Regions from separate parts of the Flavobacterium sediminis genome, predicted to be linked through region 2. Evidence: riboswitches for the same ligand, from Rfam matches in the RefSeq annotation. Region 2 holds a riboswitch; the other holds the start of a gene.

Region 1 (6,583 bases), 860 kb from region 2:
ACAAGTCATTAAAAGTAGGAATTCTATAATTTTTAGAGCCGTTGATCTTAATAGCATAAAAAGTAGTCACATCCCATTTCCCACCCAGTGAGAACAATAAAGGACTTTTGTAAACAGAGGTAGCTTCGTAACGAAAACTTCCCTCATACTGAAATGTTTTTGCTATTTTATGTTGAAACAACAAACTCCCGCCTGCAATTTCTCTTTTTGCTTTTGCTATTCCTGATCCTCTTCCGTTGTTTTGAGTGTAGTCTAATATAACATTCCATCGAACTTTTCTACTGGGCTCAAAAATAACATCATACTTAAAAATTGTACTCTCCACCGTTCCGTGAGTAAAATTTTCACTCATTCTGTTTTCATAATACTTATAATTCTCTTGCAAAAAAGCACCTTTCAATTGAGAGGTGAATCTTCCCGACTTCATTTGCCATTCTACCATATTCCGCATATTGAGATCGAGATACTTACTTTTAGATGGCGAAGAAATAGTACCCGAAAAATAACGCTCACCGTCAAAATAGTGTGTATAGAACTTCAACGTATTATGGCCATTTAGCTTATATCCGAAAACCGTATTAAAACTGTTATTCTGATAAAAGCCGTTTTCATTCTTTTTATCATAGCCAATGTATTTGTAATCGTTTTGAGATTCGTTTCGGCTGAAATGGATCGTAGAAGAAAATTTTTGAGTGGAAAAAACTCCGCCATAGCGAATTCCGTATGTACTGAAACTTCCATAGTTAACTCTTACAGCGTGAACAGAAGCAGTTTTAAATTTCATTTCATTATTGAGATGCACCGTTCCGCCTATGGCTCCGCTTCCGTACGTAACACTCCCGCCTCCGGGGCGTATCGTTACATTGTCAAAATCAGTAACATTGATCGTATTAAAGTCGGTTTGTCCATTGAATTGTGAGTTAATATTGATCCCATTCCATACTACAGCAGTCTGCGATGCTGTGGTTCCCCTAAAAGAAGGAGATGAAACCATACCAAAACCATTCTCTTTGAAATAGATAGAGGAATTATTACGAAGTAGATCAGTAAGCGATCCTTTGTTTTTAGCAATGATACTATCAGACAGTACGATAAGTTTTTGACTCCCCGAGAATTTTTTCAATTGCCGGTCGGCAACTGTTACTTCTTGCAGTTGTACCAATGTGTCTTGTTGCGCATAAACGCCAAGACCAATAAAAAATACTAAAAATACCTGTAATTGCTTTACCATTTTGAAAACCTTTATTCCCGAAAGTTTTTTACTTTATTGAATCAGGCAGGTCTCCTGGCTTGCGTCTTGTTATTAGCCTTCCCAAAAAATCAATTAATTTTCAGTGGCAATGCAGTAAATAACAAGCTTTTTAGCTTACAGTTGCGGGTACAGCTCAGGATTTTGACACAAAATAATCAGCACCTGATTCCCTTTTCATGAAGTACAAAAAATATGTACCTCAACCTTAATTCGATTGCAAAGATATTGTAATTTTCTATATTTTTGAAAAAAAATAAAAATGAAAAATATATTCTACTGCATTATTTTATTTAGCTTTTCTTGTTTAGCTCAAAATAAAGATTTATCACTTGAAACCTTCTCTGCTTATAAAGTTGAACAAATACCTTATACAGAAAATTGTAAAAATGTAACAGTAGAAGAACAAACAAATTGTTTAATTGAATTTTTACGTGAGCATTTAAAAAAGAATTTGCAAATTCCTAACGAAGAGTTTGAGACTCTAAGTATGTCAAGAATTAATGTTTCTTTTGTAATTACAAACGAGGGAGATATTTCAGGTATTACAGTTGAAAGTCCAGAAAATACGACTTTTAAAGATTTATTTGAAAAAGAAATTGTTAGAGTTTTAGAATTAGCACCTAAATTTTATCCGGGTTTACAAAACAATAATGCGGTAAATGTCTTTTTTAAAGATATTATTAGCTGTTCACTTATAAAAAAGGAAAATCAAGAAACTAATCAAGATATTATAATACCATATGTTAACGTTAATAATTTAATAACGGAACCAACTTTTAAAAGTTGCTTAGACCTTTCAGATGACATATTTATTCAAAAAGAATGCTTTGAAAAACAACTTAATAAATACATTATACAACATCAAATTTATCCAAAAGAAGCTAAAAAGAATAATATAAGTGGAAAGGTTATAGTTTCTTTTGTAATAGAAGCTGACGGCAGTATATCTAACCTAAAATCAAGAGGACCTGAAAATGGACAACCTTTAATAGACGAAGCAGAACGTTTAATCAAAAACATTCCTAATTTAGTTCCTGGCACTATAAATAGGAAACCTATTAAAGTTAGGTATTCAAAAATTATTACTTTTAATACATACTAATCATTTTTTACCACTCATTTTTTTTATCAGCCAAATAAAACCTACTACAAAGTGTAGTACAATTACTGCAATGACGATATACATAAAGGTGTTGCTGTCTCTCATCTTTTTTAAGCTAAGTTAATTTGAAATCACCAATGAAAATGTAGCATTTGTTACTCAAAATAGCTTTTATGAAAACAAAATTCTATTTTTGCTAAAAATTTTCAGGTATGTCTTTCATTACTAAGATCAGCTTTTTTTTAGGATTACTCTTCTTATTTTCTCAATGCAAAAAACAAGAAAACCAAGCTCAGGAAAACCCGAAAGCTAAGGAATTGATTACGGATTCAGAAGGCCTATCCATTAAAGATTTCGGTTCGTTTTACTGGGTTACGATAACAAATACATTCCCGGAAGCAACTGAAAATTACAATTATGTTTTACATAAAAAGGGAACTACTGTTCCTGATAGTTTAAGCCAATATACTGCTATAGAAATTCCAGTTCAGAAGATCATAGTCACCTCTACCACGCACATTCCTTCACTCGAAATGTTAGGCGAAGAAAACAAACTGGTTGCTTTTCCTACCACTGATTATATTTCGTCTGAAAAAACAAGAGCTCTTATTGATGAAGGTAAAATACGTGATCTGGGCAACAATCAAAATTTGAATACGGAAGTTATTTTAGAGCTTCAGCCGGATGTAATTGTAGGTTTCAGTGTTAACGGAAGCATGAAAGCCTATAAAAATCTGGAGCGCAACGGACAAAAAATTATTTTAAACAGTGACTGGACCGAACAAACACCTTTAGGTAAAGCCGAATGGATCAAATTTTTCGGGGTTCTGTTTGACAAATCCGAAGAAGCCGAAAAATTGTTCAACCAGATCAAATCGGATTATCAGAATGCCGTTACTCTGGCACAAAATACTCAAAACGAACCCAGTATCATGGCAGGAAGTATTTATGAAGACCAGTGGTTTTTACCTCAAGGGGTAGTTGGGCTGCTTATTTCTTAAAAGAAGCCCATGGCAATTATCTTTGGAAAGATACTCAGGGAACCGGAAGTCTCTCCTTATCTTTTGAAAGCGTTTTAGACAAAGCAAAAGATGCCGAATACTGGATAGGTCCAGGACAATTCACTTCAATAGATGCCATTTTAGAAAGCAATCCGAACTATAACTATTTCAGATCTGTTCGGGACAAAAAAGTTTATTCTTTCAGTAACAAAAAAGGAAAAACAGGCGGCGTAATTTATTATGAGTTAGCACCTAACCGCCCTGACCTGGTGGTAAAAGACCTTATTAAAATCTTACACCCGGAAGTATTACCGGATTATGAATTATTCTTCTTTGAACATTTAGAATAATGAACATGTCAAGCCAACATAAGCTACTTTTCGGGATCCTTGTTTTAGGGAGCATCGCTTTATTTTTAATCAATATAAGTTTAGGTTCGGTATTTATTCCCGTTTCGGAGATTTGCAAAGGCATATTAGGATTCAAAATGGAAAAAGAGACCTGGGAAATCATCCTGTTCCATTTCCGTTTGCCTAAAGCTGTTACCGCCATCTTAGTCGGGATCGGATTGTCAGTCAGCGGTCTGCTGATGCAAACGCTGTTCCGAAATCCTTTAGCCGGTCCTTATGTTCTGGGCTTAAGTTCAGGAGCCAGTTTAGGTGTTGCCTTTGTTATTTTAGGTTCTGCCTTACTACCGGTTTCCGTCGCTTCCTTTTTTCTGTCAACTTATGGATTAACTTTAGCTTCCGGAATCGGGAGTTTCTTAGTACTTGCCGCCGTTTTACTGGTTGTCAAAAGATTAAAAGATACTATGGCAATCCTTATTGTCGGTTTAATGTTCAGCAGTTTTACAAGTGCTATCGTTTCAGTCTTAACATACTTCTCAACTGCCGAACAATTGCAAAAATATACTTTCTGGTCACTGGGAAGCATTAGTAATTTATCATGGGAAGAAGTTACACTGCTATTTATACTCATAGCTATAGGGCTTATCTTTAGCATCACAATCATAAAACCCTTGAATGCCCTTCTTTTAGGAGAACGCTATGCTAAAAGTATCGGTATCCATTTTAAAAGAACACGCTTAATAATTATTATTGCTACGAGTATTTTAGCAGGAAGCACAACAGCATTGGTCGGACCGATCGCTTTTATAGGTTTAGCGGTTCCTCACATGGCAAAACTACTTTTCAAAACCAGCAATCACCTTGTTCTATTGATGAGCACTTTGCTTTTAGGCAGTATTATGATGCTGATCTGTGACAGTATTGCTCAGGTTCCGAATAGTGAACTCACTCTACCGATCAATGCTATAACATCTATTTTCGGAGCTCCGATCATTGTTTGGCTCCTAATCAGAAAACGAAAAATTCAATAACAGATGGTTCCGTTTATTCTACATACTGAAAATTTATCCATTGGTTACACTAAAGGAAAATCATCTGTTGTTATTCAAAGTGATATTTCACTGGATCTGAAAAAAGGAAAGCTCATTGCTCTTATCGGGAAAAACGGTATTGGAAAATCAACATTTTTAAAAACAATCACCGGGATTTTAGAACCCCTTTCCGGAACAATTGTAATCAATCATAAAGATCTTTCCGATTATGACAATAGCGAATTAGCTCAGGAAATGAGTTTAGTACTAACCGAAAGTCTTCCTCCTAGTAATTTAACCGTCTATGAGATTGTTGCTTTAGGTCGCCAACCTTATACTAATTGGTTGGGAACACTCACTACTGAAGACCGTCAAAAAATTGACGAAGCCATCTCACTGACCGGAATTTCGGATTTCGCCCATAAAAAGCATTATGAAATCAGCGACGGACAATTACAAAAAACCATGATCGCAAGAGCATTGGCTCAGGATACATCTATCATCATTTTAGACGAACCTACAACTCATTTAGATCTGGTTCATAAAGTAACTTTACTCAAATTACTTTCTAAATTAACCCACGAAACCGGAAAAACCATTTTGTACTCCACTCACGATCTCGATCTGGCTATTCAACTTACTGACGAAATGATCGTTTTTACGGAAAATGCTATTTATAAAGATGAACCTTGCAATCTGATAGCTCAAAATGTATTCAATCAGATATTTGATGATAAAAATATTTCTTTTGATACCGAAAAAGGAAAGTTCATTATAAAATAACAAAAACCAATTTAATTATTTGATATATTTGCTAAAGCATTAATTTTCAGTCTATGAAAAAAGAACTACTTCTTTTCTTTCTTTTTTGCTTTTCATTTATAACTGCACAACAAAGCGTTCAAAACAACAATACTGTTTCGCTTTATATCCGCATCAATGAAAAGGAATTGAACTTTTCGGAATTGCAAGAATTTCTGAATGTATACAATGCTACCATTGAAAATGGCATCCGATTGTCAGAAGATCAATTCTCTTCTCTGAAAGAGCAAGCTCTCTCCGTTACCGGAACAGATGAATCAGTTCTGCGCTTAAAGAATATTTTCAGGATACTGATCCCTGATACTAATCCAACAACAGTGGATGAGCCTAAAGATAAATTAACGAATCAAAAAGGAATTATATATTGTGTAAAAATGGAAACGGAACCGATTGCTCCGCCAACTGATATTCCGCCAACTACACCTGACTATTTTTCCCAACAGACTTATATTCAAAGTAACCCCGGTGTTAACATGCAATATGCCTGGGATCAAAATTTTACCGGAGCAGGAATTTCTCTTTTTGATGTAGAATACGGCATGAATGTTTACCACGAAGAGTTCAATGCTGTAAATATCTCTATTGCAAGCGGAATGACCGTTGAACCTACATTAGACGAAAGCTATACTGAACACGGAACCGGTGCCTTAGGAGTAGTTTACGCAGACAACGGCAATTATGGTGTTACCGGAATGGCTTATGGACTTGATACTGTTATTTTATATCCTGAATATACTGTAGAAAACGGATACAACCGGGCTTATGCTGTTACACAGGCTATTGCCAATGCAGCTATTGGCGATATCATAATGTATGAAATGCAAACCGGAGGAATCGGCGCCGGACCATACAACTATGTCCCTGCAGAATACAATGATGTGATCTGGGATTTAACCAAAGCCGCTACTGATGCCGGAATAATTGTGGTAGCAGCAGCCGGAAACGGAAACCAGAATTTAGATGCTTCCGGATATGCTACATACATGAACAAAGGAGACAGCGGCGCCATATTAGTCGGAGCTGGGACG
Region 2 (6,583 bases):
GCTTTAGATTTACCGAAAGATTTTCCTCTGTTTATAAAAGACAATAAGTTATTTTTTGAGGATGAAACGGAGGGAGTGCAAAGTATGATAGTTTCAGATTTATTGAATTGGTTTTGTTCTCCTTTTGGATGTTTCCCTAGGAAAAACAGAAAATAATAATCCTTTCCGGATTATTGGTAACACATTTAACTTTTTTAAGAATTAGTTCGATAAAAGACAGATGGATTTTTTACGGACTGTAATTTTTCTGTATTTTTGAATTAAGATCAAAAAAGCAACTGTTTATTAGTGTAGAATTATGAAAATCAAAATCTTATATAGTATCTTTTTTCTTTTTGTTTCCGTAGTCATTACTGCTCAGAATTTTGAATTGAAAGATCCGGATATCATTGCATTGAAAGAAAAAGCAAAATCAAAAGACTTTTCAGAAGAGATAGTCTATCTGTATTTTTTAGAGAATTATAAACCGACTTCCGAGAAAATTAAGATTAAAAGATCCGATTATCTTGAAGATAGTATTTGTTCTTTTGAACAAACATTTGAAAATAACATCCGTTACGTTGTAAATAATTGTGATGAAGAAGGAGGAGCTACAATTAACATCTTTTTGCCTAAAATAGAAAAAGAGAAGATTAAAAAATGGATTGAAAAAATATATAGTGCCGAAGCCGGAGATGTAAAAAATAAATGGTATAGTGGTAAAGATATTTACGGTCCGGAAGATAAAGGAGCGGGTTGTTATTATGAGATAACACCTAAACAAAAGGAGTGGAGTATTAGTATCTTTTGCGGATGTTAAATTGCCTATATAGGCTTGGAAAACCAACAAAATCAAAAATTATTTATCAAAATTAAAATAAGTTCCTACCTTAGCGCTATTGTTCTTTACGTAGTTTCTATCAAACGGAAAAGGTTGTTCTTAGCGGAACATTAATAGGGAATCCGGTGTAAATCCGGAGCTGTCGCGCAACTGTAAGTAATTTCATGATTTTTATCCTTAGTGATCCACTGTTTCTTATAACGGGAAGGATGGTAAAAATTGTTACAAGCCAGGAGACCTGCCTGTTTCTGATATGACGGTACTTTCGCGATCTGAAGTTAGAGTCAATTTTGGTGTCGAATTGGCGGAGTTTTAATTCCGACCAATACATAATCTATTCTCTTTTTTTATTGCAAAATGTGCTGCGAAGTTATTTGAAGAACTTTTAAATTATTGTTTAATATTTAAAAGTAAATGAAATGACAGTATTTCAGTATGACTATCCGCGAACTGATAGTCGGATTGCTATGACTTCCGTAAAAAGCGGAGATAATAGTTCTAAAAAGAATTGTTTAACACTGAAAAAAAGAAGGTTATGACAATTGAGCAAAGAATAGTACAATCGGAAACCAGAATTTTTAAAGCTGTATTTCCTAATACGACCAATCATTATGATACGCTATTTGGCGGAACAGCAATGCAATTGATGGATGAAGTAGCCTTTATTGCGGCAACGCGTTTCTGCAGGCAGAAAGTAGTTACTGTATGTAGTGACAGAATTGATTTTAAAAAACCGATTCCAGGAGGAACTATTATTGAGTTAGTGGGTAAAGTTTGCCATGTAGGCAATACCAGTTTAAGAGTTTCTGTAGAAATATTTATTGAGGAGATGTATTCGGAAGAAAGAGACAAAGCAATTCATGGAGAATTTACTTTTGTTGCTTTGAATGAGGATAAACAGCCTGTAAGAATAGTAAGTTGATCTGAAAAAGAAAGCCCGTTTTTACGGGCTTTTATTATTCAATACATTTCAGGTAATCCATAAATAAACGACTTGGGTAGAAGGTTTCTTTTAAGAGTTCTGATTGTATCTCTTTTTTGATGATGTAATCTTGACTTTCGCCGGAAAATTGTATCCGCATTAGTGAAACCGGAGAACTTTTGAGTTCGTCGTAGTTTTGTTTTGTAAAGACAAAATAAGCATTCAATATACGAATATTAGCTTTGTCTTCCTCAATATAGCTCAATGCAGAGCAGATATCTTCATTGATGCTTAGCAGGGTTACAATTTTACCGTTTTCTAACTGAAGTATAACTTTAGAACTTCTGTTCAGACATTTGGTAGGAATAAAAATCGTATTTTTTTCTACGATTTGTAGACCTAAAGTCGGAATTCCGTTATTGTTTAATAAGGTTGCCTGTATAAGTTCTTTTTTAGAACCGAAAACTTTTTCTGAGAAAAGTTGCTCTTTCAGTATTTTTAAAGAAGTAGAATCTGTTTTTTCTTCAATTTCATATTTACATCTTTTAGACTGAGAGAAAAGAGTAACAGAGGTTAGTAAAAATAGAATTAAATAGCGCATATTTATTTTTTTGTGCAAAATAGGATAATTTTTTTATTTTCTGAATCAGTTGTGAAAAATACATAAGTATCACCACCGTCTTTGATTTTGTATTTCTTTCTTAATTCTTCCGGTTTCAAGGGGAAGTTCCGGGTAGAAATATTAAGTTTTTGATTGAGAAGGTATGTTTTGGCTGAATTTTTATCAAAGGGAACTACCTGATCAATTATAAAATTACGTCCCGGTAAATTTAAGTCTTCATCAGTTGTATACAAATGAGAATGCTGGTGTAATTTATCGATGTGAAAAACAGCGGAAACAGCATTAAACATACCGGATTTTAATAAAGCAGCATTGGGTTCGAACAAATATTTTTTAGGTTTGCTGAATGTGGACTGATAATCTGTATTCCAATTGAACTCACTTTTTAATGCCCTTCCTTTCTCAATAGTAACAGCAGAAATGCTAAGGTCGCCTTCATAATGGTTGTGAATTTCCCAAAGCAATTCTTTGACTTCATTCTCAAGAGCAATGACATGGATTTTCTTTACGTATTTTAATTCACTTAAACCGGCTTTTAAGTCGAGTAGAGGAGCCGTTTTTATGAGAATGTTGGATGTATATTGAAAATAAAAATCCAATAGATCAGGAACATTCGGCTCGCAATCTTTTAACATGAAAACTTTTCCTTTAGCATCGTGTCGACGTGACGGATCAATATAGATCCAGTCTAATTTCTGATCCCTTTTTTTTATAATTTCAGTACTATCACCGGAAAGGCATTCCAGATTATCTACTTTTAAGAGTTCAGCATTGTGCTTCACAATTTCAGATAGTTCCTGGTTCCATTCACAATGAATGACTTTTTGAAATTGCTGTGCGAAATAGTAATCATCTACCCCGAAACCGCCGGTGGCATCTAATAATGTTTTTCCGCTGATTAATGAAGCTTTATAAGCTGCAGTTTGCTCTGAGGAAGTTTGTTCAACTGAAACTTTTGACGGATAAATGATATTTGCAGTAGCAAACCAAGTGGGCAATTTTTTTTCTGCTTTTTGTTTTGCAGCTATCTGTTGTACCACTTCACTTAATGCTATTCCGTTGAATTGTTTTTTTTGTAAAGCTAATTGTGTAACCTGTTGATCGATATTCCGGTTAATAAAATCCTGAACTTCTTTGTCGAGTAAAGCTTGTATCTTCAAAAGATTAAATGTTTTTGGTTAAAGCTTTAATAAGTCTGTTATTGGGTAAAAATTCTTTAGCGATCACTTTTAAAGCTGTATATGTAGGGACAGCAACAATCATTCCTAAAACCCCAAATAAGCTTCCTGAAGCTAAAATGACTAAAAATATTTCTAATGGATGACTTTTAGTACTTTTTGAAAAAATAATAGGTTGGTTAATGTTATTATCGATTAATTGAACAATGGTCATTCCAATGATCACATAAAGGGTTGTCGGTAAGACATCATTTATAAAATCTTGACCTATGCCACTTAGCATTACTAAAGAACTTGCTACGATCATGGCTAATAATGGACCTAAATAGGGAATGATATTTAAAATAGCACACAACAATGCAATTATAAAAGCATTTTCAACACCAAAGATCAAAAAAACAATGAGATTCAGGATTAAAATGATAAAAAGTTGAAGTAATAAGCCTCCGAAATAACGGCTCAAAAGTTGGTTGATCTTGTCTATTGATGTTAACACCTTTGATTTTTGTTCATCGGGTAAAACAGCTTTGAAAGCATTGAAAAAAGAATCTTTCTCTTTTAAAAGAAAAAAAGTGACAAAAAGTACAGATGCTAATCCGATACCTAGATTACTGATGAAGTTTAACAGACTGTTAAAAAAATCAGATAAAAAATTAAGGTTTAAAGCTGAAAAGATATCGCTGGTTGCCACATCTTCTAAATGAAAACCATTTGTTTCTAAAAAATGACTAATGGTTTGTATGAGTTCGTTGTAATTATTTTCTAAAGTTTTGATATCTAATAAGGAAAGGTTTTGTCCCTGAGTGATTAAAAGTGGAACAAAGAGCAATATGAAACCTGAAATAAGTAATAAGACTAAGAACAAGGTAGTAATAACAGCTAAGGTATTTTTGAATTTTAATTTCCTTTTTAAAAATTGAACTACAGGATTCGTCAATAAGGTTAGTACCAGTGAAATAAGAATGTAAATCAAAAGAGCTGATAATTTGTAAGCCAGATAAAAACCCACAACGATAAGGCAAAGTATGCCTATAGTTCGTAATATTCCGTTTGATAGTTCTTTTGAAGTCATATACAAAAATAAAAAAACTCGCCGTTTGAAGGCGAGTTTTTATGTGTAATTTATATTTTTTAAGGTTGAGCAAAAGTTTCTCTCGGACCACCGGCTGCAAAAATAGCCATCATTCTGCTTTTTTGCCCGTTTGTAAACATATACATACAAGCATCGTCAGTGTAATCCATGTAGTTCATTGTCATTTCTACCGGAGTACCGCTACATGTAGAATAATGAGGGTATGACGGACAACCGTAATTCGCAGTATTATGAGTCGGAGTATCCGCAACATAGTCAGTTCCGCAAGTTGTATCACCCCAAATGTGTCTTAAGTTCATCCAGTGACCGATTTCGTGAGTAGCAGTTCTACCTTTGTCAAACGGAGCTGTTGCAGTACCGGTATTTCCGAAATATCTGGAATCAATTACTACACCGTCAGTAGAAGAAGAACCTCCCGGAAACTGAGCGTAACCTAAGATTCCACCACCGATTGTACAAACCCAGATGTTTAGCTTAGTATCAGGGCTAGTAGCATCAATTCCGCCTCTTTTGCTACTTTTCATGGCATCTCTGGTTCCCCATGATGATTTTCGGGTTGATTTTCGGATGACATTATCTAAGACAAAAGAGATTCCGATATCTGCTTTTACACCACTAAAAAGTGAAGGAACTTGGTTGAAATCGGGATTATTTCCGTTAAAATCCTGATTCAAGATATCAATTTGAGATTGGATTTGTGCTAAAGAAATATTTTCAGAAGCAGAGTTGTATAAAACATTTACCACAACAGGGATTTCAATACTACCGTTTACTAAACGCATTTGACTCGTAGGATTGTTTAAAAAGCTTTCAGTGAAATTTTCAATTTCAGCCATTTTCACGGCTAATTGTGGATTTTCTTTTAATTGAGCTTCCAAAACATCGTTTGAAGCACAATTTCTACTAGTAACCGAATTGTTACTGATTTCCATTTCACTATTATTTTCTTCATTGCTGCAAGAAAATAATACCGCTGCTACGGCAACAGATAAAAATAATTTTCTCATAATTTTAAAAAAATTTGTTAATAAAAATACAATTAGGTTAATAGTTTAAATTATTATAACAAATTTATAATAAAAAGTTAATAAACCTAAAAAATAGAAGAAAATTTTTGTAAGAATATTATTTTATAGCTTGTGTTATTGCGAAAAGTCCAATGGATAAGGCTTGTACAACATTCATACTACTGTTTTGACCATACATATTGATATGGGCAGTCTGATCAGATATACGTAATAATTCTTTTGATATCCCGGAGATCTCATTTCCGATGATGAGTGCTAATGGTGTTGCCTTTTTGTCTTTTAACTGAAGGTTTTCGATAGGGATACTGTTATCCGTAATTTCAATAGCAATAAGGTAAAAGTTGTCTTTTTTTAGTCGCTCAATGAGAAGCTCTTTATCTTTTATAATTTCAAAAGGAACTGTTTTGTGAGTATTGCGGGAAGTTTTGTTGATTTTTCGTTCCGAAAAAATAAAATGCTCTCCGGTAAAGAGGATTTTGGAAACACCGAATGCATCACAAATTCTAAATATACTGCCGATATTTTGCTGAAAATAAACCGCATCACAAATAACGGTTATAGGGAAACGACGGGGTTCAAAAGAACTGTTATAATGGGTAAGTTGTTCCAAATTTTAGTTACTGAAAATATAATAGAGAATATTGGCTCCCATTTGTAACGCTTTCATACGAACGCTTTCGGGGTCGTTGTGTACTTCTGTGTCTTCCCAACCGTCTCCTAAGTCACATTCATAAGTATAAAGCAATACTAGCCGGTCACCACTAAAGATTCCGAAAGCTTGAGGCCTTTTATTGTCGTGTTCATGGATTTTCGGAAGTCCGTTAGGAAATTTATAAGGAGCCTTAAAAATAGGATGGTTTACAGGAATTTCAACTAAATCGTCATTCGGGAAAATTTTTTTAATTTCCCTGCGAATATAT

Evidence for each region. Region 2 has a riboswitch for cobalamin ahead of DI487_RS14335 (acyl-CoA thioesterase). Riboswitches for the same ligand answer to the same signal wherever they lie in the genome.
Region 1: another riboswitch for cobalamin. It lies ahead of DI487_RS02410 (TonB-dependent receptor plug domain-containing protein); the one in region 2 lies ahead of DI487_RS14335 (acyl-CoA thioesterase).

The regions. Positions count from the first base shown of each region.
Region 1 is NZ_CP029463.1:506,328-512,910, forward strand. It holds gene DI487_RS02410 (TonB-dependent receptor plug domain-containing protein) at 1-1,231, opposite strand, end outside; cobalamin riboswitch at 1,260-1,475, opposite strand; gene DI487_RS02415 (energy transducer TonB) at 1,512-2,354, shown strand; gene DI487_RS02420 (ABC transporter substrate-binding protein) at 2,567-3,355, shown strand; gene DI487_RS16220 (substrate-binding domain-containing protein) at 3,313-3,705, shown strand; gene DI487_RS02425 (iron ABC transporter permease) at 3,705-4,733, shown strand; gene DI487_RS02430 (ABC transporter ATP-binding protein) at 4,737-5,516, shown strand; gene DI487_RS02435 (S8/S53 family peptidase) at 5,570-6,583, shown strand, end outside.
Region 2 is NZ_CP029463.1:3,084,905-3,091,487, forward strand. It holds gene DI487_RS14325 (hypothetical protein) at 1-156, shown strand, start outside; gene DI487_RS14330 (hypothetical protein) at 299-799, shown strand; cobalamin riboswitch at 894-1,080, shown strand; gene DI487_RS14335 (acyl-CoA thioesterase) at 1,356-1,742, shown strand; gene DI487_RS14340 (hypothetical protein) at 1,777-2,343, opposite strand; gene DI487_RS14345 (THUMP-like domain-containing protein) at 2,346-3,524, opposite strand; gene DI487_RS14350 (AI-2E family transporter) at 3,529-4,614, opposite strand; gene DI487_RS14355 (zinc metalloprotease) at 4,674-5,642, opposite strand; gene DI487_RS14360 (TrmH family RNA methyltransferase) at 5,761-6,273, opposite strand; gene DI487_RS14365 (DUF4159 domain-containing protein) at 6,277-6,583, opposite strand, start outside.